3 regions of the Kribbella sp. NBC_01484 genome follow, and region 1 is predicted to be linked to each of the others. Evidence: riboswitches for the same ligand, from Rfam matches in the RefSeq annotation. Region 1 holds a riboswitch; each other region holds the start of a gene.
The links. Region 1 has a riboswitch for ZMP and ZTP ahead of OG555_RS37770 (glycine hydroxymethyltransferase). Riboswitches for the same ligand answer to the same signal wherever they lie in the genome.
Positions count from the first base shown of each region.

Region 2: another riboswitch for ZMP and ZTP. It lies ahead of OG555_RS34460 (bifunctional 5,10-methylenetetrahydrofolate dehydrogenase/5,10-methenyltetrahydrofolate cyclohydrolase); the one in region 1 lies ahead of OG555_RS37770 (glycine hydroxymethyltransferase).
Region 3: another riboswitch for ZMP and ZTP. It lies ahead of OG555_RS42435 (5-aminoimidazole-4-carboxamide ribonucleotide transformylase); the one in region 1 lies ahead of OG555_RS37770 (glycine hydroxymethyltransferase).

Region 1 covers NZ_CP109437.1:7,813,013-7,816,978, reverse strand. The annotation lists gene OG555_RS37775 (DHA2 family efflux MFS transporter permease subunit) at 1-1,145, shown strand, start outside; gene OG555_RS37770 (glycine hydroxymethyltransferase) at 1,138-2,586, opposite strand; ZMP/ZTP riboswitch at 2,615-2,694, opposite strand; gene OG555_RS37765 (acyl-CoA dehydrogenase family protein) at 2,781-3,966, opposite strand, start outside.
Region 2 covers NZ_CP109437.1:7,134,600-7,138,565, forward strand. The annotation lists gene OG555_RS34455 (beta-N-acetylglucosaminidase domain-containing protein) at 1-1,579, shown strand, start outside; ZMP/ZTP riboswitch at 1,580-1,668, shown strand; gene OG555_RS34460 (bifunctional 5,10-methylenetetrahydrofolate dehydrogenase/5,10-methenyltetrahydrofolate cyclohydrolase) at 1,698-2,543, shown strand; gene OG555_RS34465 (phytanoyl-CoA dioxygenase family protein) at 2,545-3,420, opposite strand; gene OG555_RS34470 (helix-turn-helix domain-containing protein) at 3,521-3,966, shown strand, end outside.
Region 3 covers NZ_CP109437.1:8,801,616-8,805,581, forward strand. The annotation lists gene OG555_RS42425 (S8 family peptidase) at 1-257, opposite strand, end outside; gene OG555_RS42430 (nuclear transport factor 2 family protein) at 392-799, shown strand; ZMP/ZTP riboswitch at 1,523-1,603, shown strand; gene OG555_RS42435 (5-aminoimidazole-4-carboxamide ribonucleotide transformylase) at 1,627-2,535, shown strand; gene OG555_RS42440 (MMPL family transporter) at 2,536-3,966, opposite strand, start outside.

The sequences.
Region 1 (3,966 bases):
GCACCGAGGAGGATCGGAAGAAGGCGATCGGGTTCTTCGTCGTTGCCAACAGCATCGGTATGCCGCTCGGCCCGATTGTCGGCGGACTGCTGCTCGACCACGCCGGCTGGCAGTGGATCTTCTTCATGAACGTCCCGATCGCGTTGATTGCGGCCCTTGCGGTCACGCTGCTCGTGCCAGAGACCCGAAGCTCGCGGCGACCGGCCATCGACTGGCTCGGCATCGTGCTCTCCAGTGCTGGTCTGGCGTGCTTGGTGTACGGCGTGACCAAGGCCGGCGAGACGTCGTGGACCGATGGTGTCACGGTGCTGTTCCTCGGACTGGCCGTCGTACTGATCGCCGGGTTCCTGCTCTGGCAGCGGCGGACCACGCGGCCGTTGATCGAACTGCGGTTGTTCCACGAGAAGACGTTCACCGGCGGGGCGGTGCTGCTCACGGTGTCGGTGTTCGCGATCTTCGGGTTGCTGTTCACGATGCCGCAGTACTTCCAGGGCATCAACGGATCGGACGCGCTGCACACCGGGCTCAAGTTGCTGCCGTTCATCGGCGGGATGACGCTCGGCGCGAAGGTGGCCGAGCCGGTGGAGGCGAAGGCCGGAACCCGGCTGGTGGTGATGGCCGGGTTCGTGGTGATGGCCGTCGGGTTCGTGCTCGGGGCCTTCACGGGGCTCGGCACCGGGTACGGGTACACCGCGATCTGGTTCGTGGTGGTCGGCTTCGGTCTCGGGTGTTCGATGCCGCAGGCAATGAACGCGGCGTTGGGTGTGCTCGACCCGGAGCGGGCCGGGACCGGATCCGGTCTGCTGCAGGCGTTCCGCCAGGTCGGCGGCACAGTCGGTGTCGCGGTTCTGGGCACGGTGCTGAACTCGGTCTACCGCGCAGGAGTCGACACGACCGGACTGCCCGCGCAGGCCGCGGATGCGATCGAGAAGGGACTTGGTGGCGGGCTCGCCGTTGCGGCGAAGTCGGGCTCCGCCGACCTGCTGAGCGATGTCCGGGACGCCTTCATGACCAGTCTCAACACCACCATGTGGGTGTCGGCGGGAATCGCAGTCGCGGGCGCCGTGCTCGCCGCCGTGTTGATGCCACAACGGCGAGCGCCCGCTCCCAAGAGTGTGGAAGCGGGCGCTGCGCGAGTCAGCTGAGCTCGAGGCCCGGGTACAGCGGGTGCTTGTCGAGCAGTTCGGACGAGGCGGCCTTCGTCTTGTCCGCGACGCCGTCGGCGAGCACGTACTTCGCCTTGGACGGGGCACCGGCCGACGTCGTGGTCGGCGTCGTGGCGGAGATGACGTCGACGATGAGCTCGGCGACCCGGTCGAACTCGTCGCCGCCGAAACCACGGGTGGTCAGCGCCGGCGTGCCGATCCGGACACCCGAGGTGTACCAGGCGCCGTTCGGGTCGCGCGGTACGGCGTTCCGGTTGGTCACGATGCCGGCGTCGAGCAGCGCGGACTCGGCCTGCCGGCCGGTGATGCCGTACGACGAGACGTCGAGCAGCACGAGGTGGTTCTCGGTGCCGTCCGTCACGAGCTTCACGCCACGCTTCATCAGGCCCTCGGCCAGCGTGACTGCGTTGTCGGCGACCGCCTGCGCGTACACCTGGAACGAAGGCTGCCGGGCCTCGGCGAGCGCGACCGCCTTCGCCGCCATCGTCTGGCTGAGCGGACCACCCAGCACCATCGGGCAACCGCGGTCGACGGAGTCGGCGTACTCCGGCTGGCACAGCACCATGCCGCCGCGCGGGCCGCGCAGCGACTTGTGCGTGGTGGTCGTGGTGACGTGCGCGTGCGGGATCGGGTCGAAGTCGCCGGTGAACACCTTGCCCGCGACCAGGCCGGCGAAGTGGGCCATGTCGACCATCAGGGTCGCGCCGACCTCGTCGGCGATCTCGCGCATCTTCGCGAAGTTCACCTTCCGCGGGTACGCCGAGTAGCCGGCGATCAGGATCAGCGGCTTGAACTCGCGCGCCTTGCGGGCCACCTCGTCGTAGTCGAGCAGCCCGGTCTCCGGGTCGGTGCCGTAGGAGTGCTGGTTGAACATCTTGCCGGAGATGTTCGGCCGGAAGCCGTGGGTCAGGTGACCGCCGGCGTCCAGGGACATACCGAGCATCTTCTGGTCGCCGAGCGCCTTGCGGAGCTTGGTCCAGTCCTCGTCGGACAGGTCGTTGACGTGCTTGGCGCCGGCCTCGGCCAGCGCCGGGGACTCGATCCGCTGGGCCAGGATCGCCCAGAAGGCGACCAGGTTCGCGTCGATGCCGGAGTGCGGCTGGACGTAGGCGTGCGGTGCGCCGAACAGGGCCTCGGCGTGGTCGGCCGCGGCCTGCTCGACGGTGTCGACGTTCTGGCAGCCGGCGTAGAAGCGGTGCCCGATGGTGCCCTCGGCGTACTTGTCCGAGAGCCAGTTGCCCATCGTGAGCAGGGTGGCGGGGGAGGCGTAGTTCTCGCTCGCGATCAGCTTCAGCGACGAGCGCTGGTCGGCCAGTTCGGCCTTGATCGCGCCGGCGATCGTGGGTTCCACCGCGCCGATCACCTCGAGCGCGTTGCGGTACGCGGCCGATGCGGCGGCGGCATCGAAGGGTTGAGTCATCGTTGTCTCTCCTGCGGTTGCAGTGGGTCGAAGGCACCCAGGCGCACGGTGCCGACGGTCTTCGCTCCCCGGTGGTTCTCCACCTCAGCGCGCCAGTCGCGACCCGCTCACCCTATCGCGTACACACCCTTCTCTTGCGGCTTGTGTCCGAAGAACTGTGGCCTATAACCCTCGGATCTTCGGACGCAACGCGATCAGACGGCGCGGGCGAGGATCGGGGTGAAGGGAGTGGTGCGGGGGAGGGTGCCGAAGACGCCGGCCCAGTCGCCGGCCAGCCTGGACGCGACGAAGGCGTCGGCGACCTCGGGTGCCGAGTGCCGGACGAGCAGGGACGCCTGGAGGCAGACGGCCATCCGGGCGGCGAGGCGGCGTGCGCCGGCCTCCGCCTCGGACACATCGGCAAGCGTTTCCAGTACGTCGTTCACGGCGGCATCGAGGCGGTCGTCCGCACCCCGTGCCGCGCCGACCTCGAGCAGCCACGCGTCCAGCGACTCCGGCCTTCTGAGCGCACGGAGGACGTCGAGCGCATTGACGTTCCCCGATCCTTCCCAGATCGAGTTCAGCGGCGACTCGCGGAACAGGAGGGGAAGGCCGGACTCCTCGACGAACCCGTTACCACCCAAGCACTCCAGCGCCTCCGCCACCATGAAAGGCGTTCGCTTGCACACCCAGAACTTCGCCAACGGCAGCCCGATGCGCCGGAATGCGGCGGCCTGCTCGTCTCCACCGACCGACGCGTCGGCCGCAGCCGCAAGCCGCATCGCCAGCGCGGTTGCCGCCTCACTCTCCAGGGCCAGGTCGGCCAGGACGTTCTGCATCGCGGGCTTGTCGGCGAGGAGCCCGCCGAAGGCCGAGCGGTGGCGGGTGTGCCAGCTGGCTTCGACGAGCGCTCGTCGTTGGAGGGCGGCGGAGCCGAGGACGCAGTCGAGGCGGGTGGCGGCAACCATTTCGATGATGGTGCGGACGCCGGCGCCCTCGTCGCCGAGGCGGTAGCCGATCGTGCCGTGGAACTCGACCTCGCTGGACGCGTTCGACCGGTTCCCGAGCTTGTCCTTCAACCGTTGCAGCGCGAACGCGTTCCGGTTGCCATCGGCAAGCACCCGCGGCACGACGAAGCAACTCAGTCCGTCCGGCGCCTGCGCGAGTACGAGGAAGACATCGACCTGCGGCGCCGAGCAGAACCACTTGTGACCGTTCAGCTGATATTCACCGTCCGGCCCGGTCGGCGTCGCGGTGGTCAGGTTGGCCCGGACGTCCGAGCCGCCCTGCTTCTCGGTCATCCCCATCCCCGCGAGGACGCCGGTCTTCTCGGCCGCGGGCAACCGGCGTACGTCGTACGACGTGGCCGCGAGTTGCGGGATCCACTCCTTCGCGAGCCGC
Region 2 (3,966 bases), 680 kb from region 1:
GATCCGGTTGGGCGGAGGCGGCCTCGACGTGCAACCCGCTGAAGGGCTGCCGGCCGAGGGGTACGTCGTTGCCGTCGGGGGCAATCAGGTCGTGCTCGAGGGCGTCGACGGGCGCGGTACTTTCTATGCCGCGCAGACCTTCGCACAACTTGTCCAGGGCAACCACCTGGACGGCGTGGAGATCCGCGACTGGCCGACGATGCGGTACCGCGGCTCGATCGAAGGCTTCTACGGTACGCCGTGGTCGCACGCGGACCGGCTCGACCACCTGGACTACCTCGGCGCGCACCGGATGAACACGTACCAGTACGCCCCGAAGGACGACCTGTACCACCGCGAGCAGTGGCGCGACCCGTACCCGGCCGACAAGCTGGCCGAGCTCGGCGAGCTGATCGAGCGCTCGCTGCGGAACAAGGTCGACTTCACCTTCGCGCTCTCGCCCGGCCTGTCGATCCGCTACACCGACGACACCGAATTCCAGGCGCTGATCGCCAAGTTCGAGGCGCTCTACGAGCTCGGCGCGCGGGCGTTCAACGTGCCGCTGGACGACATCGAGTACGAGAAGTGGCACTGCGCCGAGGACGAGGAGAAGTACGGCGCCGGTGGTGGCGGGGCCGGGCGGGCGCAGAGCGACCTGCTGAACCGGATCCAGCGCGAGTGGGTGGCGACCAAGCCGGATCTCGCCCCGCTGCAGATGGTGCCGACCGAGTACTACGACGTGACCGAGTCGCCGTACAAGCAGGCGCTCCGGGAACAGCTGGATAGCGCGGTCGTCGTGCACTGGACCGGGATCGGTGTCGTCCCGCACTCGATCACGAGCGCACAAGCGGCCGAAGCGAAGGCGGTGTTCGGGCACGACATCCTGATCTGGGACAACTATCCGGTCAACGACTACGCGCACGGCCGGATCCTGCTCGCGGACTACAGCAACCGCGAGCCTGGCCTGGCCGACCAGGTCGTCGGCGTGATCTCGAACCCGATGAACCAGGCCGGGGCCAGCAAGCTCGCGCTCTACTCGTTCGCGGAGTTCGGCTGGAACCCGGCGACGTACGACCAGCAGGCGTCGTGGCGTCGCGCGATCGCCGAGCGGGCCTCCGGCGACCCGGAGACGATCGCGGCGCTCGAGGTCTTCGCCGACCTGACGACCTACGACGGGAAGCTGCACCTGGCGAACGCGCCGGTGCTGGCCGCGAAGATCGCCGAATTCTGGGCGACCTGGGAGGGCGGCGACCTGGCCGGCGCGATCGCGGAGCTCGAGCCGTACTTCGAGGCGATCGAGAACGCTCCGGCGCAGATCCGCGCCGGTGTGTCCGACCCGTCCTTCGCCGACGAGACCGATGCCTGGCTCGACGCGAGCTTCTACTGGGGTCAGGCGCTCCGCGAGGCCCTCCGCGTCCTCGAAGCAGGAGCCGAGGGCAACAGCTCGGACGTCGCCACCAGCCAGGCCCAGATCAACCACCTGGTCACCCAGGCCGAGGAGATCCGTGACATCCGCCTCCCGCACTCCCAGACCTACCCCCGCATCGGCGACGGTGTCGCCGACACGTTCATCGCCGAGGTGACCGCCCGGGTATCCTGACCGGTGGGCCGCGACTGGCGTTGAGGTGGGTAACCACCGGGAAACGGCCTGCCGGAGATCCGGCTGCGCCGCGCGCCTGGGCATCTGACCTGTTGTCGACGCCCGAAGGAGCGCGCGCATGACCACCGCCGAACTGATGACCGGGACCGACCTCGCCGCGGAGATCGTGGCTCAGGCGGCCGCCAGGGCGAAGGCCCTGCGGGAGAAGACCGGCGTGCAGCCGTGTCTGGCGACGGTGCTGGTGGGCGATGACCCCGCGTCGGCGACGTACGTGCGGATGAAGCAGAACCGGTCGAAGAAGGCCGGCATCGCGTCGCGGAGCGTCGTACTGCCCGCGGACACGACCACCGACGAACTGGTCACCGAGATTCACAAGCTCTCCAGCGACCCGGCGGTGCACGGGATCCTGCTGCAGCATCCGGTGCCGGCGCAGATCGACGAGCGGGCCGCGTTCGAGGCGATCGACCCGGCCAAGGATGTCGACGGCGTGACGATGCGGTCGTTCGCCGCGATGGCGTTCGGCGATCCCGGGTTCCGGTCCGCGACACCCGGCGGGATCATGCGCCTGCTGGAGGCGTACGACGTACCGATCGCCGGGGCGCACGCGGTCGTGATCGGCCGCAGCCCGATTCTCGGCAAGCCGGTCGGGATGTTGCTGCTGGCATCGAACGCGACCGTCACCTACACGCACTCGCGGACCGTCGGCCTGCCGGAGATCGTCCGGACGGCGGACATCGTGGTGGCGGCGGTCGGCAAACCCGACTTCGTCCGCGGCGACTGGCTGAAGCCGGGAGCGGTCGTGGTCGACGCCGGGTACAACGAGGGCAACATCGGCGACGTGCACTTCGAGGAGGCGGCCCAGGTCGCCCGCCTGATCACGCCGGTCCCGGGCGGCGTCGGACCGATGACGATCGCCCTCCTGCTGGAGCAGGCCGTCGACGCCGCCGAGGCTCAGGCGGGCTGAGTCAGCGGTCGCACCCGCCGTCCTTGTCCCGCCGGGAGTGCGGGCGAGCGAGATCGTCGATGCCCTTGTAGGCGTACGGATCGGTCCCGGCCACCATCACGATGTCGCGGTAGTCGTGCTTGCCGACGTGGACTCCAGGTGGCACGGACTGCCAGGGGAGCAGCGACTCCGCGCTCATGTAGTGGTTGGCGAGCGCCCGGCGGAGTCCGTGCCGGCCGGTGTTCGGCAGTGATCGGTGCAGCAGATAACCGTTGAAGATCACCGCTGAACCCGCGGGCACCTCGACCGGGACGGCATCGTCGTCGGTGTACGGGAAGTCGAACGCCTCCACTGTGCAGTCGAAGCGGAGATCGTCCTGCTCCCGGTCGGGGTAGATGACACCGCGGCGGTGGGAGCCCGGCAGAACCCACAGGCAGCCGTTCTCCACGGTGGCATCGTCGAGCGCGATCCACACCGCGGTCAGTGAGCGGTCCCTGGTCGGAATGAAGAACTCGTCCTGGTGCCATGCCTGGCCCGGCTTCCCCTCGGGCTTGATGAACAGCATCGATTGCATGGCCTTGACGTTCGGCCCGATCACCGCGGTCAGCGCCGCGACCACCCGTGGCGCCCGTAACGCCGCGAGTGCCACGTCGGACACCTTGTGTGGTTGGTGGATGCACAGGTACTTGCGCAGGACATCCGCTGTCGGCTCGGCGGCTGGACCTCCGTCGATGACGCCCAGGTCACCGCGGCACAGAGCCTCGGCCGCGGCATGGAGCGCGGTGACCTGGTCGGGCGACACGGCCTGATCGAGGACGACGAAGCCGTCCCGCCGGAACGACTCGACCAACTCGTCGGTGACCTCGGCGAAGCTGTGTACGGCGGTAACAGACTGCATCTGATGCTCCATCCGGCCTTCGGGGGCGATGACCGGCTTCACGGTCTCAGAGCACACCAGGCCCGGCCAATGTCGCGGGCGTGCGCATTACTATCTGTTCGTGACCTCGCGACCCCCGGTGATCAGCGTGAACTCCGTGGTCCAGGTCGCGGACTATCCGCCCGGGGCAACCTATGGCCCACGCACGCTGCCGAACTACGAACTGCTGTGGATCCTGAGCGGTTCGGCGCGGTGGCGGACCGAGGTGTACGACGATGCCGGCGTCCGGCAGGCGACCGTGGAGGAGGACCTTCGCCCGGGCATCGTGGCCTTGGCTCGGCGCGGGAACCGGGATGCTTATATCTGGGACTGCGATCGCCCTTCGCGACATGCGTACGTGCACTTCCAGATCGAGGACTTCGGCGGACTCGGCGATGCGTCGAGTTGGCCGTCGGTGCGATCCCAGTCCGATCCGAGCCTGCTGGACGGGCTGTGCACCTACCTGCTGGACCTTGCCGGCGTACCGTCATCGTCGGTCCGGGGACACAGTGACCGGCTGGTGGCGAC
Region 3 (3,966 bases), 990 kb from region 1:
GCGTACCCGACCGCGGACCCACCGTCGCGGGACCGGACGTCGACCTGCGGCTTCCCGTCCGGGCCGGGCCGCAGCGTGACGTGTTCGCCGGTCAGCAACGTGACTGTGGCGGGGCTCCTGAGTACGGGGGCCGGCTGGACGACCGGCGCGCCAGCTGTCGGTGCCGCGGTAGCGGTGACTGGAGCAGTCAGCCCGGACAGCGCCAGGGCGCCGCTGGCCAGCAGCGCCGGTATCGGTAAAGATCGTGGAAACCCCACCGGGTACACCATCCTTGCTGTAGGCACCGATCAGGTGCGGACGTCTTGCCATAGGCACCGATCAGGTGCGTCGTGACCTTTGGTATCCGATCCCACCCGGCGCGGTCACGAGACTGCCGTGACAGGAGGCCGACATGACCGGAATCAGTCACCCGCCGACCGACAGCGGTCGCACCCGACTCGAGGCGTACGTCGACGGGTGGCGGCGGCACGACATCGCGGCGGTTCTGGACACGTTGACCGACGACTGCGTGGTGATCGAGTCGTATGGGCCGGTCTATCGGGGCAAGGCGCGGGTCGAGCAGTGGATGAACGCCTGGTTCGGCGCCGGCGGCACCGTCGACGCCTGGGAGATCACGTCATCGGCGGCGGCCGGCGACACGCTGATCGTCGAGTGGCGCTTCGAGTGCACGTGGAAGGGCGAACCCGGCGCCTTCGACGGCGCCACGATCGCACGACTCGACCAGGGCCGCATTGCGTACCTCCGCGAGTACGCGACCACCGCTGCGCTCTACGACTGGACCGGAGTCTGGCGCGACTGAGTTTGGATCCGTGGATGCTGACCGGTCCGATCCGCCGCGATGGCGTCCATTTCATGGGTTGTCCGCTGCTGTTGTGGGTTCTCCCCTCGTGCACCAAGGGAGAACCCACAACGGGATGGGAGATCCGGCGCTTCGGTTGGTTCGGTGGGTGTTGCCCGTGCCGTCGACCGGATCGCCAGGCCATCACAACGAGGCGAGGACGAAGACCTCCCACGGACGATCGCATCGTCTCGGTGATTGTGATGGCCTGGAAGTCCACCCGCACCCGCCCGGCGGTGGTGGCGGGTTGGGCGATGCCGCGCCGCTGACCGGACCTGCAGCACTCACCAAGCAGCGCGATGCCAGACGGGCCCCGCTCGGCCGCGAGCAGTCGGCGGCTGACGGACCGGGTTAGTGAGTGCCCCACGTCCGCCCAGGCCAAGACCCGCGGGCGGCCGGGGCAGGCTGGGGAGGATCCCCCACCCGATCCGGGACGAGATCCTCCCCACCCGCGGCGGCAACCGACAGAACAAGGCCGACCGCCGGGGACGCGAAGGACGCGAACGAGCCACCCACGGATACGTCAGAAGAGCCGGTTATCCCCTGCCGTTGTGGGTTCTCCCCGCGTGCACCGAGGGAGAACCCACAACAGGACGGGATATCCCCCGAAGTTGCGCGGTGGGCTGCGGCGGAGCGAGATCAAGTGACGAGCGCCGGAACGGTCCACGGATCCGGGCTAAGGTGTCGGTACACCGCGACTGGCGAGGGTGGAGTACCACCGGGGAGCGGGTTGTGGACAAGGCGTCGTCCGCCTGGGCGCCTCCGGCTCTCGGTTTCGGAGGCTCCTGATGCGCTACGGCATGAATCCCCACCAGCACGCCACGATGACGGCTCTCGGCGGCTCCCCGTTCACAGTCGTCTCGGGCGTTCCGTCGTACATCAACGTCCTGGATGCGCTGACCGGTTGGCAGCTCGTCCGCGAGGCGTCCGGTGCCTTCGGCGTTCCGGCGGCGGCGTCCTACAAGCATGTGTCTCCCGCCGGGGCGGCGCTGGGGGACAGCGTGGCCGGCGCCTACCTGCGTGCTCGCGATGCCGATCCCAAGTCGTCGTACGGCGACTTCGTTGCCGTCTCGCATCCCGTCGACGCGGAGCTCGCCGGGGTGCTCAAGCGTGTCGTGTCGGACGGGATCATCGCGCCCGGGTACGACGAGGGCGTGGTCGGGACGTTGGCGGCGAAGAAGCGTGGGAGCTTTCTGGTGTTGGAGGCGGATCCGGCGTTCGAACCACCGGCGGAGGAGGTTCGCGAGCTCTACGGACTGCGGTTGACTCAGCGGCGGGACGACGTACCGCTGACTCGTGAGCTGCTGGATCCCAGGGTGCCCGACGCGGCGGCCCGGGATCTCCTGCTCGGGCTGATCGTGGTCCGCTACACGCAGTCGAACACGGTCGCGATGGTCAAGGACAGCATGACGATCGGCGTCGGCGCCGGGCAGCAGTCGCGGGTGGACTGCACCCGGCTCGCCGGCGAGAAGGCTGCCGCGTGGTGGGGCCGCCGCTCGACTGAAGCGCTCGCGGATGTGGCGATGGTGTCAGACGGTGCGCTCCCCTTCGTCGACAACGTCGAGGAAGCGCACCGGTACGGCGTCGCGCATATCGCCGAGCCGGGCGGGTCCATCCGGTCGGACGAGGTCGCACAGGCGTGCGCCGTGCGCGGCATCAGCTGGTCGCCGACCGGCGTCCGGCTGTTCCGGCACTGATCAGGCGACGTCGACCTTGGGTGGCTCGCGCTCGGCCGGGGCCGGCTGCGGACCGCCTTCCAGCTGGATGTCGGGAATGATGCGGTCGAGCCAGCCCGGCAGCCACCAGGCCCGGTCGCCGAGCAGCGTCATGACGGACGGGACCAGGACCATCCGGACGATGCTGGCGTCGATCAGGACGGCGACGGCCATGCCGACCGCCAGCATCTTCACCGTCGGGTCGTCGTCGAGGACGAAGCTCAGGAAGACCACGATCATGATCGCCGCCGCGGTCGTGATCACCCGAGCGGTCGCGCCGATCCCGATCGCCACGGCGCGATGGCTGTCGTTCGTCGCGATCCAGGCCTCGTGCACGCGGGACAGCAGGAACACCTCGTAGTCCATCGACAGCCCGAACACGATCGCGAACATCAGCATCGGCACGAACGACGGGATCGGCACCTTCTCGTCGATCCCGACCAGGGAGGATCCCCAGCCCCACTGGAAGACCGCGACGATGACGCCGTACGCGGCGCCGACCGACAACAGGTTGAGGATCGCGGCCTTGACTCCGATCAGAAGCGAGCGGAACGCCACGGTGAGCAGCAGGAACGCGAGCAGCACCACCGCGCCGATCAGCCACAGCATCCGACCGGCCACCTTCTCGGTGAAGTCGACATACCCGGCGGTCGTGCCGACCACGAAGGTCGGCTCCTGCTGCCCTGCGAGTACGTCGTCGCGGATCCGGTTGACCAGATCCTCGGTCTCCGCCGACGACGGTGACGTGGTCGGGATGACGGTGATGATCGCCGTCGTACCGGCGCTGTTCATGGTCGCCGGTTGGACGGCGGCCACTCCGGCGGTTTTCTGCAGCGTGGACGTGAGGCCGGTCAGCAAGGTCTGCTTGTCGGTCGAGCTCTCGGACGGGAGCTGTACGACGACCGTCAGCGGACCGTTGGCACCCGGGCCGAACCCTTGGGCGATCAGGTCGTACGCCTTCCGGCTCGAGTCCGCCGCCGGATCGGTGCCGGCGTCGAGCTGGCCAAGGTTCATCGACAACAGTGGTATGGCCAGGACGAGCAGCACGAGGGTGGCGGCGATGCCGTACGGCCACGGCCGGTCGCTCACCTTGCGTCCCCAGCGGGCGAACGGGCTCTGCTCGTGCTTGAGGTCGCGTTGCTCGCGCTCCTCCGCCCGGTGCTTCGCCACGGCCTGCTCGTCCGGGAGCCCGGCCTCGAGCTCCCGCTCCTCCACCAGATGGTGCCGGTCCTTGCGGTTGAGGACGAGGAACTTCGCCAGGCCGAGCATCGCGGGGATGAGGGTCAGCGCCGCCAGCACGGTGACCGCGACGACGATGGCCGAGGACAGACCGAGCGCGCCGACGAACGGTACGCCGGAGACGTAGAGGCCGAGAATCGCGATGACGACCGTCCCGCCGGCGACCAGGATGGC